DNA from 3 places in the Pseudoalteromonas sp. MMG005 genome. Region 1 is predicted to be linked to each of the others. Evidence: predicted binding sites of a transcription regulator. Region 1 holds the regulator's gene; each other region holds the start of a gene.
What was found. The regulator sigma-54, encoded in region 1, starts transcription at its own class of promoters, with help from an activator protein. The targets are predictions, from matches to a motif close to GTTGGCACGNNNNTNGNNT.
Positions count from the first base shown of each region.

Region 2: the regulator sigma-54 is predicted to act here: its motif matches at 1,169-1,187, upstream of J8M01_RS20520 (DUF2884 family protein).
Region 3: the regulator sigma-54 is predicted to act here: its motif matches at 1,916-1,934, upstream of J8M01_RS09180 (DUF3192 domain-containing protein).

Region 1 covers NZ_JAGJEK010000020.1:72,345-75,627, forward strand. Annotated here, with positions in the region: gene lptA (lipopolysaccharide transport periplasmic protein LptA) at 1-370, shown strand, start outside; gene lptB (LPS export ABC transporter ATP-binding protein) at 374-1,099, shown strand; gene J8M01_RS16390 (RNA polymerase factor sigma-54) at 1,156-2,658, shown strand; gene hpf (ribosome hibernation promoting factor) at 2,687-2,974, shown strand; gene J8M01_RS16400 (PTS sugar transporter subunit IIA) at 2,977-3,283, shown strand, end outside.
Region 2 covers NZ_JAGJEK010000028.1:74,227-77,509, forward strand. Annotated here, with positions in the region: gene J8M01_RS20505 (LysR family transcriptional regulator) at 1-144, shown strand, start outside; gene J8M01_RS20510 (glutathione peroxidase) at 197-676, shown strand; gene J8M01_RS20515 (hypothetical protein) at 738-920, opposite strand; gene J8M01_RS20520 (DUF2884 family protein) at 1,224-2,006, shown strand; gene J8M01_RS20525 (PLP-dependent aminotransferase family protein) at 2,069-3,283, opposite strand, start outside.
Region 3 covers NZ_JAGJEK010000010.1:15,344-18,626, forward strand. Annotated here, with positions in the region: gene J8M01_RS09170 (ATP-binding protein) at 1-548, shown strand, start outside; gene J8M01_RS09175 (diguanylate cyclase) at 549-1,451, shown strand; gene J8M01_RS09180 (DUF3192 domain-containing protein) at 1,500-1,880, opposite strand; gene J8M01_RS09185 (D-2-hydroxyacid dehydrogenase) at 2,032-2,979, opposite strand; gene zntR (Zn(2+)-responsive transcriptional regulator) at 3,052-3,283, shown strand, end outside.

The sequences.
Region 1 (3,283 bases):
TGTTGAAATTATACATGGTAATAGACAAATTAACGCTGATCGCCTAGAAGTGCATAGACGGGCTGAATTAGGAGAAAATAAACAACTGCTTGTCGCTACAGGTAATCCAGCGCGTTTTACCGAGACACAAGCTGATGGCACCGTATTAAGTGCCACGGCGAGTGAGGTTCGATATGATGTAGCGAATAAAAAGCTGACAATCAAAGGTGATGCAGAAATTAACCAAGCAGGCCAAATCATAAAAGCACAATCCATAATTTACGATATGGATAAACAATTAATAAATGCTGAAAAAGGTAATGAAAATACTGGCCGAGTGCACACAATTCTAGTCCCAGAAAAAAAATCGAATAAAGAACAAGGCAAATAATAAATGAGTACTTTGACTGCAACCGCTTTGGCTAAAAGCTACAAAGGACGACAAGTCGTAAAAAATGTCAGCCTTGCCGTCGAGGCAGGCAGTATTGTTGGCTTGCTAGGCCCCAACGGGGCAGGTAAAACGACCAGTTTTTATATGATTGTTGGATTAGTGCCAAGCGATAACGGTACCGTAACCATTGATGACCACGATATCACCCTGTTACCGATGCACAGTCGAGCAAGGCTAGGCATAGGTTATTTACCGCAAGAATCTTCCATCTTTCGAAAGTTAACCGTTTACCAGAACTTAATGGCTATTTTAGAAACTCGTAATGAACTGAGTAAACCTGATCGAGAGCAAATTCTTAATGAATTATTAGATGAATTCAACATCCAACATATACGTACAAGTCAAGGTATGGCATTGTCAGGAGGTGAACGTCGAAGAGTCGAAATTGCTCGCGCTTTAGCCGCAAACCCAAAATTTATCCTGTTAGATGAGCCTTTTGCTGGTGTTGACCCAATTTCGGTGTTAGATATAAAGAAAATTATCGAACATTTAAAAAAACGCGGTATAGGTGTTCTGATCACAGATCATAATGTACGAGAAACACTTGATGTGTGCGAAAAAGCATACATAGTTTCACATGGTGAATTAATTGCATCAGGTACTCCAGAACACGTGCTAGCCGATCAAACTGTTCGAGATGTCTACCTAGGTGAACAATTCAGGCTATAGTTATAGTATCTAGGTAATTTTAATAATTGATTAATAGAAAGGATTGTTAGAGATACATGAGGCAATCGTTACAGCTGCGCATGGGTCAGCAATTAACCATGACACCCCAATTACAACAGGCTATCCGCTTGTTGCAATTGAGCACGCTAGATCTCCAACAAGAAATCCAAGAAGCCTTGGACAGCAACCCATTACTGGAAGTTGAAGAATCAGAGCATGAAAACGACAACGAAAATATAGAAAAAGAACATAAAGAGCTCTCGAAAGAAGAATCTAATTCAGACAGTATTGAAGAAGCTCCAGTCAGTGACTATGAGCTTGATGCAGACGCGGCTATGAGTAAAGACACTGTTAGCGAAGAACTTGCGATGGATGTCACATGGGATGAATACATGAGTGCTGCACCAGCAACAAGCAGCGGCCCTATGCCTGAAGACGAAAACATGTACCAAGGCGCAACCACCGAATCGCTCCATGAATACTTAATGTGGCAACTAGAACTGACCCCGTTTAGTGATACTGATAGAGGGATCGCTGTCGCCATTGTGGAAGCCGTGGATGATGGTGGTTTATTAACCTTATCGACCGATGAAATCTTAGAAAGCCTTAATGACGAGAGTTCAGAAGATGCCATTGAACTTGATGAAATTGAGGCTGTCCTGAAACGCATTCAATTATTTGACCCCGTCGGCATTGCTGCTCGTAGCTTGCAAGAATGTTTATGTATCCAGCTTAATCAGTTTGATAAAAGTACACCTTGGCTGGAGCATACTAAACACGTGCTCACCGAACACATTGACTTACTTGCAAGTCGAGACTATCGAACGCTCATGAAAAAGACTAAGCTGAAAGAGTCCGATTTAAAAGAAGTTATGACTCTAATACACAGCTTAAATCCAAAACCTGCGGCCAGTATCATCCGCGAAGAGTCTGAATATGTCATACCTGATGTCTCTGTGAAAAAAGTGAAAGGCCGATGGTTAGTTGAATTAAACCCTGATTCAATGCCGAAAATTAGAGTCAATGATCACTATGCGGCGATGTCTCGTTCAATGAAATCAAGCACTGATAGTCAATTTATTCGCTCGCATTTACAAGAAGCTAAATGGTTTATTAAAAGCTTAGAAAGCCGCAATGATACGTTAATGAAAGTAACTAATTGCATTGTGCAGCAACAACAGGCATTCTTTGAACATGGCCCTGAAGCAATGAAACCTATGGTGCTAAATGATGTGGCTGAAATGGTAGAGATGCATGAATCCACTATTTCACGTGTCACAACACAAAAATATATGCACACACCTAGGGGCATTTTTGAGTTGAAATATTTCTTCTCGAGCCATGTGAGTACCGAAAACGGAGGTGAATGCTCTTCCACAGCGATTAGAGCATTGATCAAAAAGCTCATTGCCGCCGAAAATACTGCTAAGCCATTAAGTGATAGCAAAATTGCGGATATATTGGCAGAGCAAGGAATCAAAGTGGCCCGACGTACGATAGCAAAATATCGGGAGTCGTTAGCCATTCCACCGTCGAATCAGCGTAAAAGCTTGATATAAGACGTAATACCAAAGAAGGAAAATGCTTATGCAACTAAATTTAACTGGTCGTCACGTAGAAGTAACTGAATCACTAAGAGACTATGTCAACACCAAGTTTGCGAAGCTAGAAAGGCACTTTGATCATATCAATAATGTGCATGTGATTTTAGATGTTGAAAAACTCGTACAAAAAGCCGAAGCGACCTTACACTTAAGCGGAGCAGAAGTATTTGCCTCTACCGAGCATCAAGATATGTATGCTGCTATTGATGGTTTGGTTGACAAGCTAGACAGACAAGTAATCAAACACAAAGAAAAGCTTACTCGACATTAACCATGAAACTTAGCTCAATAATCAACAAGGACTGCAGTAAAGCTGCGGTCCTTTTTAATAGCAAAAAACGTATTCTCGAATACGTTAGCGAACTTACACATGAACAGTTACCCCACCTAGAACAGCATGATGTTTTATCTGCGCTCATGTCACGAGAGAAGCTAGGCAGTACTGGAATTGGTAAAGGCATCGCTATTCCACATGGCAGAATGCAAGGTATCGAACAAGTTTTTGCGATGATATTAGTTAGTAAAAAATCGGTTCCATTCGATGCCATAGACAATCGTCCAGTCGATATTTTTGTTGCAC
Region 2 (3,283 bases), on a different contig from region 1:
TCTATTGCAAGTGGCAAGCTCATTTACCTTTTGCCAGACTTTCAAGTGCAAGATAATGCCACGTGGTTAGTTTACCCACGCAAAGATCTCATGCCGTATCGAGTACGGTTATTAATTGAGTTTTTACTCGAACACGTTAATTAAGTGTATGCTAGAGTAGTTGTTATCATTAAAAAGCACAAAAACAGGACCTCTTATGGATACCTTTTATCAGTTTTCTGCCACCACATTACAAGGCCAACCATTCGACTTCTCGTCTTTGCAAGGTAAAGCGGTGCTGATTGTAAACACAGCAAGTGAATGCGGCTTAACACCGCAATACGAAGGGTTACAAGCGCTACATCAGCAGTATGCTGAACAAGGGCTAGTGATAATCGGCTTTCCCTGTAATCAATTTGGTCAACAAGAACCCGGTAGTCCAGAACAAATTCAGCAAGGTTGCTTAATTAATTACGGGGTTGATTTTACCATCATGGAAAAAATCGACGTCAATGGAGAGCATACTCACCCTGTTTATATTTACCTTAAAGCACAGTTACCCGGTCTGTTTGGGCAACGGATCAAGTGGAACTTTAGTAAATTTTTAATTAACAAAGCAGGGCAGCCAATCAAACGTTATGCCCCCACAACAAAGCCCAATAAGCTACGCAATGACATTGAAAAAGCGCTAGCATAGCGCTTAAGGTTTAAGTTAAAGGCACCGTACTTCTGAGCTTATTTATATCTGATACACTTACCTACTCCAAATAATCAAAGTCGTTATCACCAACATCTTTACGCAACCGCTTCTGCTCAAGATAGTCTTCAATCTTACGTTTCACTTTACGTCTTTGCTTATCATGTTGATTTCGCTCTAACTCATCAAATTCACTAGCTGTAAAATCATCATCAAGCCCATCATATGAATATGTTTTACCCACAGTCTGCTCCAATCACGTTACAAAAACAGCGTATCCACGTTCATCAAGTGGCTTACTGCTGTTCACTTCTTAGTGTTTAGTTCGAAATTACCATTCTGAACAATGAGAATTTTTTATCGTGTAAATAAAAAATGCTTATCCATCGTTTTTTGTGGTCAACTTCGCTAAAATTTAGTCTTCTTTACCATTTAACCAGCTCTTTCATCACAACTAAAAAGCGTATGCAATTGATAAATAACAAAAATAAAATTGGCATTCATCTTGATTATTAAAAACTAACCCAATTAAAATCAAGGCATTGTCATGAAAAAATTACTTATTCTCGGCGCATTTGTTACCAGCTCTAGCGCATTTGCAACCCATAGTCACTCGTTGCAATTCAACTCCGATGAGTGCCTGGTTGAGTTCAAAAATGATGTAATGATCACACCAGAACAATTACACATCACCACGGCACAACAAAGTAAGTGGACAATTAATGACAGTGGGGACGTATTAAAGGATGGTGAAAGAGTGTCCCTAACACCAACACAACAAGATGCCATGCGCAACTACGCTGACTCGTTACGCGTTCAGTTACCAAAAGTAGCAAATATTGCGCTAGAAGGTGTAAAAATAGCAGGGGTAGCATTAGATGAAGTAAGCAATGCACTACAACTAAACAGTCTGGGCTCTATCGGCTCCGTACTCGATGAGCTGCATCTTGAAATTAACGAGACCTTCTACCAAGACGGTGCTTTTGTTATGGGGAAGCAAACATTTGACCAATTTGGTAATAACTTCGACCAACAGTTTGAAGAACGGATCGAATCAGCACTCCAAGGTGCCATGATGGAGTCTATTGGTAGTATTTTAGTGGCAATTGGGTCTGAAATGACGAATTCAAATGGTGATATGAGTAGCTTCGAGCAACGCATGGAGACTATGGGACAAGCCATAGAAGAAAAAGTTGAAATGCAAGCTCGAGTCATAGAAAAGCAAGCAAATCAACTATGCGGTCAATTTGAAGACATAGCCCAAAAAGAACAACAGTTAAGCCAAAATATTCCCGAGTTTGCAGGTTACTCTGTTTTTAACGCCCAATAAAGGTAGCCAATACGCAACGTTGAAAAACTATCTCCCAACTGAAATAGTCAGTCAATAACTGGCTATTTTTTTGCTTCAGGCAAAAGCTGACCTAATAAAGCAATGGCCTGCTCTACAACCTCACTCCATACTAAGCCATAACTCATGCGTATACATGATTCATATTGCGTACCCGCGCTAAACAGTACACCTGGTGTAATACTGACCCCTTGTGTAATGGCCAATTGAAACAATTTGGAGCCGCTATATTGACGACCCAAATCGACCCAAATAACACACCCTCCTTGTGGATCGCTCAATCGTACTGAACTTGGAAAATATCGACGCAATGCAGCAACCATCTGCGCTTTATTATCTAGTAAGCGCTTACGCATCAGCTTTAGATGCCGGTCATATTCTCCACCAGCCAAATAGTCAGCTAGCACCCATTGATTCATCAATGAACTGGAGCAACTTAACGCTCGTTTTAAACGTCGTGCTTTTGCAATATGAGGACCCGCCACCATCCAGCCAACACGATAGCTTGGCGCTGCCGTTTTTGAAAAAGAGGCGCATGTAATAACATGGCCCGATGATGTAAAACACTGAGCAGGCTTTCCACGTCGCTCAGTAAAGTGCAGATCCCCGTAAACATCATCCTCAATCAGCGTGACCTGATGTCGCTCTAACAACTCAACCAGTGCCCTGCGACGAATATCTGGCATAAACGAGCCTAACGGATTATTGATACTTGTAGAAAATACACACGCCTTTATATTATGTTTGAGCAACGCTTCATTTAAATCAGACAGCCATACACCATCATCGGGACACACTGGAATTTCAATGGCTCTCAGTCCAAGACTTTCCACTAGTTCCACAATACCAAAATAGCAAGGAGACTCGATAGCCACCACATCCCCAACGCAGGCAACACACTGCAGTGCTATGGCTAACGCTTCTTGAGCCCCATTGGTGATCACGAGCTCTTCTGTATTAACTGCTAAACCCAAATCTAAGTAACGGTATGCAATTTGCTGCTTTAATCGGTGTAAGCCATCCATTGCACCATAACTCAGCATACCCTCCCCCATGTTGTGCATAGCTCGACGCATTAATTTCGCTAATACCTTTTCAGTGCTGGCAACCATCACTGGATTCGCAATACCAAATGACACAACATGAGGTTGATGAATCGCGTCATACACCTGCTCTATAAGTTGCTGTTTATTCACCACAACCGGTTTTTGCGGCAGCTTGACCCGCTTAGGCATTGAGCTGCTGACCTGTGCGGCTTG
Region 3 (3,283 bases), on a different contig from region 1:
TGGATGTACAAATGCCAGAATTAGATGGCTACCAAGCAACAGAGCTATTGCGCAAAGCGTTGCCAGAGCAACCTGTTGCCATTATTGCATTAACCGCCAATGATAATGTTGGTGAAGTCAATAAAGCGCTGAGTGTTGGCATGAATGATTACTTAATTAAACCCGTTGAAAAAGGATTATTAAGTGAGACATTAGCTCTGTATGTCACCGCAGAAATTCGGTTTTTTGATCGCGCATTTGCGCTTGAGCAAGTGATGGGGAAAGAACCGTTTTTAATCACAATGTTAGAAAAGTTTGCTAAGCTAAGTACAGAATATTTACATCAGTTAGATAATTGTGAAAGTCATAAAGAGGTTTCATTATTAGCTCATAGTATCAAAGGCGCAGCTGCAGGGTTGGGGTTTTGCCGATTAGCCGAGGCAGCTAAGGTACTAGAATTACATATAAAAACCTCGAATAAAACACCAGATGAGGTGCTTGTTACAGATCTAAAAATGAGATTACAGCAAGTTGAGTTATTTTTAACGATAGGAAGTCTAGGGGATTAAATGCCAAAGATTGCTCGTATTTTGATTGTTGATGATGATCCGCTTAACCGCGTGGTTCTAGACAACACGTTATCTGAAGATTATCAAATATCACAATGTGAAAGTGCAGAGCAGGCGCTGGCATTTCTATCTAGTCATGAGATAGATCTCATTATTTCAGATATTCGGATGCCAGGGATGTCTGGTTATGATTTATTAGAAAAGCTAAAAACACAGCAACATACTTACGCAATTCCAGTCATTATTATTTCTGCAAGTAATAGCTATAATGATGAAGCAAAAGGCTTACAAATGGGGGCAATGGATTATATTACTAAACCATTCAGCCCACTTATCGTTAAAGCAAGGGTGAAAAACCACCTAGCGATTAAGCAGAAGAATGATTTACTTGAAAAGTTAGCATCGATTGATGGTTTGACAGAGATTCCGAATAGACGTTTATTGGATGAAACACTGGCTAGAAACTGCCAGATGTGTGCGGAATATGAAAAAACGCTGAGCTTATTGTTAATTGATATTGATTATTTCAAAGAGTTTAATGAATTTTATGGTTACTCTGCTGGTGATGAGTGTTTGGTTAAAGTAGCACGCGCACTTGAGCATGTGACTATTGAGCACCTAGGGTTTGTGGCGCGCTATGATGGCGTTCGATTTGCGGCCATACTTACAGAAAGTACCAGTGACAGCGCCGAAAAAGTTGCATCTCAGATGCATGATGCAGTTGATAGCCTGTTAATAACCCATAGCACGTCACCCATTTGTGCTCACTTAAGTATAAGTATCGGCATTGTACATATCACCACAAACTTTAATGACAATGAACAGCAAGTATTTAAGTTAGCGGATAGCGCCTTACAACAGGCACATCAACATCAAGAACGTATAGTATTAATCAATAGGTAAATCCTCACCTATTGATTAATCGTATTCAAGGCTTTATTTGACGCCTAGTTAAAGGTATTCAGACACCGCACTTGCGCCGTACCCAACCAGTTTGCCATTTTTAAATACCAATGGCGTGCATTCATCTTTGGTAATTTTACCGTCTGAATGTTTGCTGTTTGTGGCGAAATACAAGACTTGATACACGTTATCACCTTTATTGACTAAATCAGAAAATTCAGGCGTATCGAATTCTTGTAGAACCGTTTGATATGCAACGCCGTTCTTTAATCCGGTAATTTTATCTCTATTAGACTTTTGATGTTTTTGCCAACCAGAACTGCGATGGTCAGAAGCCCAGCTGTGTTCAGCTTCGCCATCTGAGACTGCGACAATACAGCCACTTAAGAAAGGTGTTGTTAGTAGTGCGGCTATAAGTAATTTCTTCATTTTTATTTGTTCCTGGATAGATAGTGTTTTTTTAATTGCAAATAATTTGCCAATTATTTTTACATTAAAAATCAAAGGTTTACAGTTTTATTTATTAAAAGGAATTTATATAGAAATCAAAAAATGGTTAATTTGATGATTTATTAGTGTTTTATACTACACGGTTGATATGTTCACCATTTAAAAAGCACTTGATATTGTTAGCAAGAGAATAGATTAATCTATCAATAGACTCTTCAGCAGCCCACGCATTATGCGGCGTTAGTAGTAGGTTATGACCTGAATATTCAAATAGCGGGTTATTCTTTTGGGCGGGCTCAATGGATAGTACATCTAGCGCAGCACCAGCAAGTTGCTGTTCATTTAAGGCACTGACTAATGCGAGTTCATTTACTATGCCACCGCGAGCTGTATTAATAAGTACGGCGGAAGGTTTTAGTTGTGCCAACACGGATGCGTTAAATAGATCTTTCGTTTCATCATTGAGTGGACAGTGAATCGAAATGATATCAGCAGATTTAATGGCATCTTTGAATGCCACTCTGCCCGCTCGGATTGAACGCGCATTGGGTCGTTCAGCTATGATCACGTGTGCACCAAAAGCCTGAGCCACGTTTGCAACGGCTTTGCCCAGTGTACCATAGCCAATAATAGCGAAGTTCTTGGCTGCGATTTCTTTTATTGGATAGTCTAAACGACAAAATATATCGCTGCTTTGCCATTGTCCATTTTTACAATCAGCAATATATCGATGCATATTACCCATTAAATTGCCCAGCAGTGTAAAGGTGTGTTGGACAACCGCCGAAGTTGAATACCCAGCAACATTACACACCGCGATGCCTTGTTTTTTGGCCGCACGTAAATCTATGTTGTTAGTGCCAGTGGCGGCAACGCAAATTAACTTTAATTTAGGCAGTGAGGCGAGTACCTTACTGTTGATGACAACCTTATTACTGACTATCACATCTGCGTCAATGCAGCGGGTAATTATTTGTTCGTGTAGCGTGTTCTGGTAAGTCACTAATTCACCGAGCACCGTTAGCGGTAACAGAGAGTTATTTGCGAGTGTTTTCGCATCTAATAGCACAATTTTCATAAACGACCTTTGCTATGCTTGACCTTGGGGTTTACTCTAAGGTTTATACTGTACCACAGTAAGGAGAAAGATATGAGAATAGGTCAATTATCTAACGCATTAGGCGTAACGACAGACACGTTACGTTATTACGAAACGCATGGTTTGTTAACGCCTTCTTCTCGAAACGACGCTGGGTATCGTTTATACGATGAGACCCACCTAAAGCAAATGCACTTTATCCTACGCGCAAAAGAAGTCGGATTTAGTTTGCGAGAAATTCAGGAGCTGCTGCAAATAAAAATTGAAAAACAGCAGCGCCGTT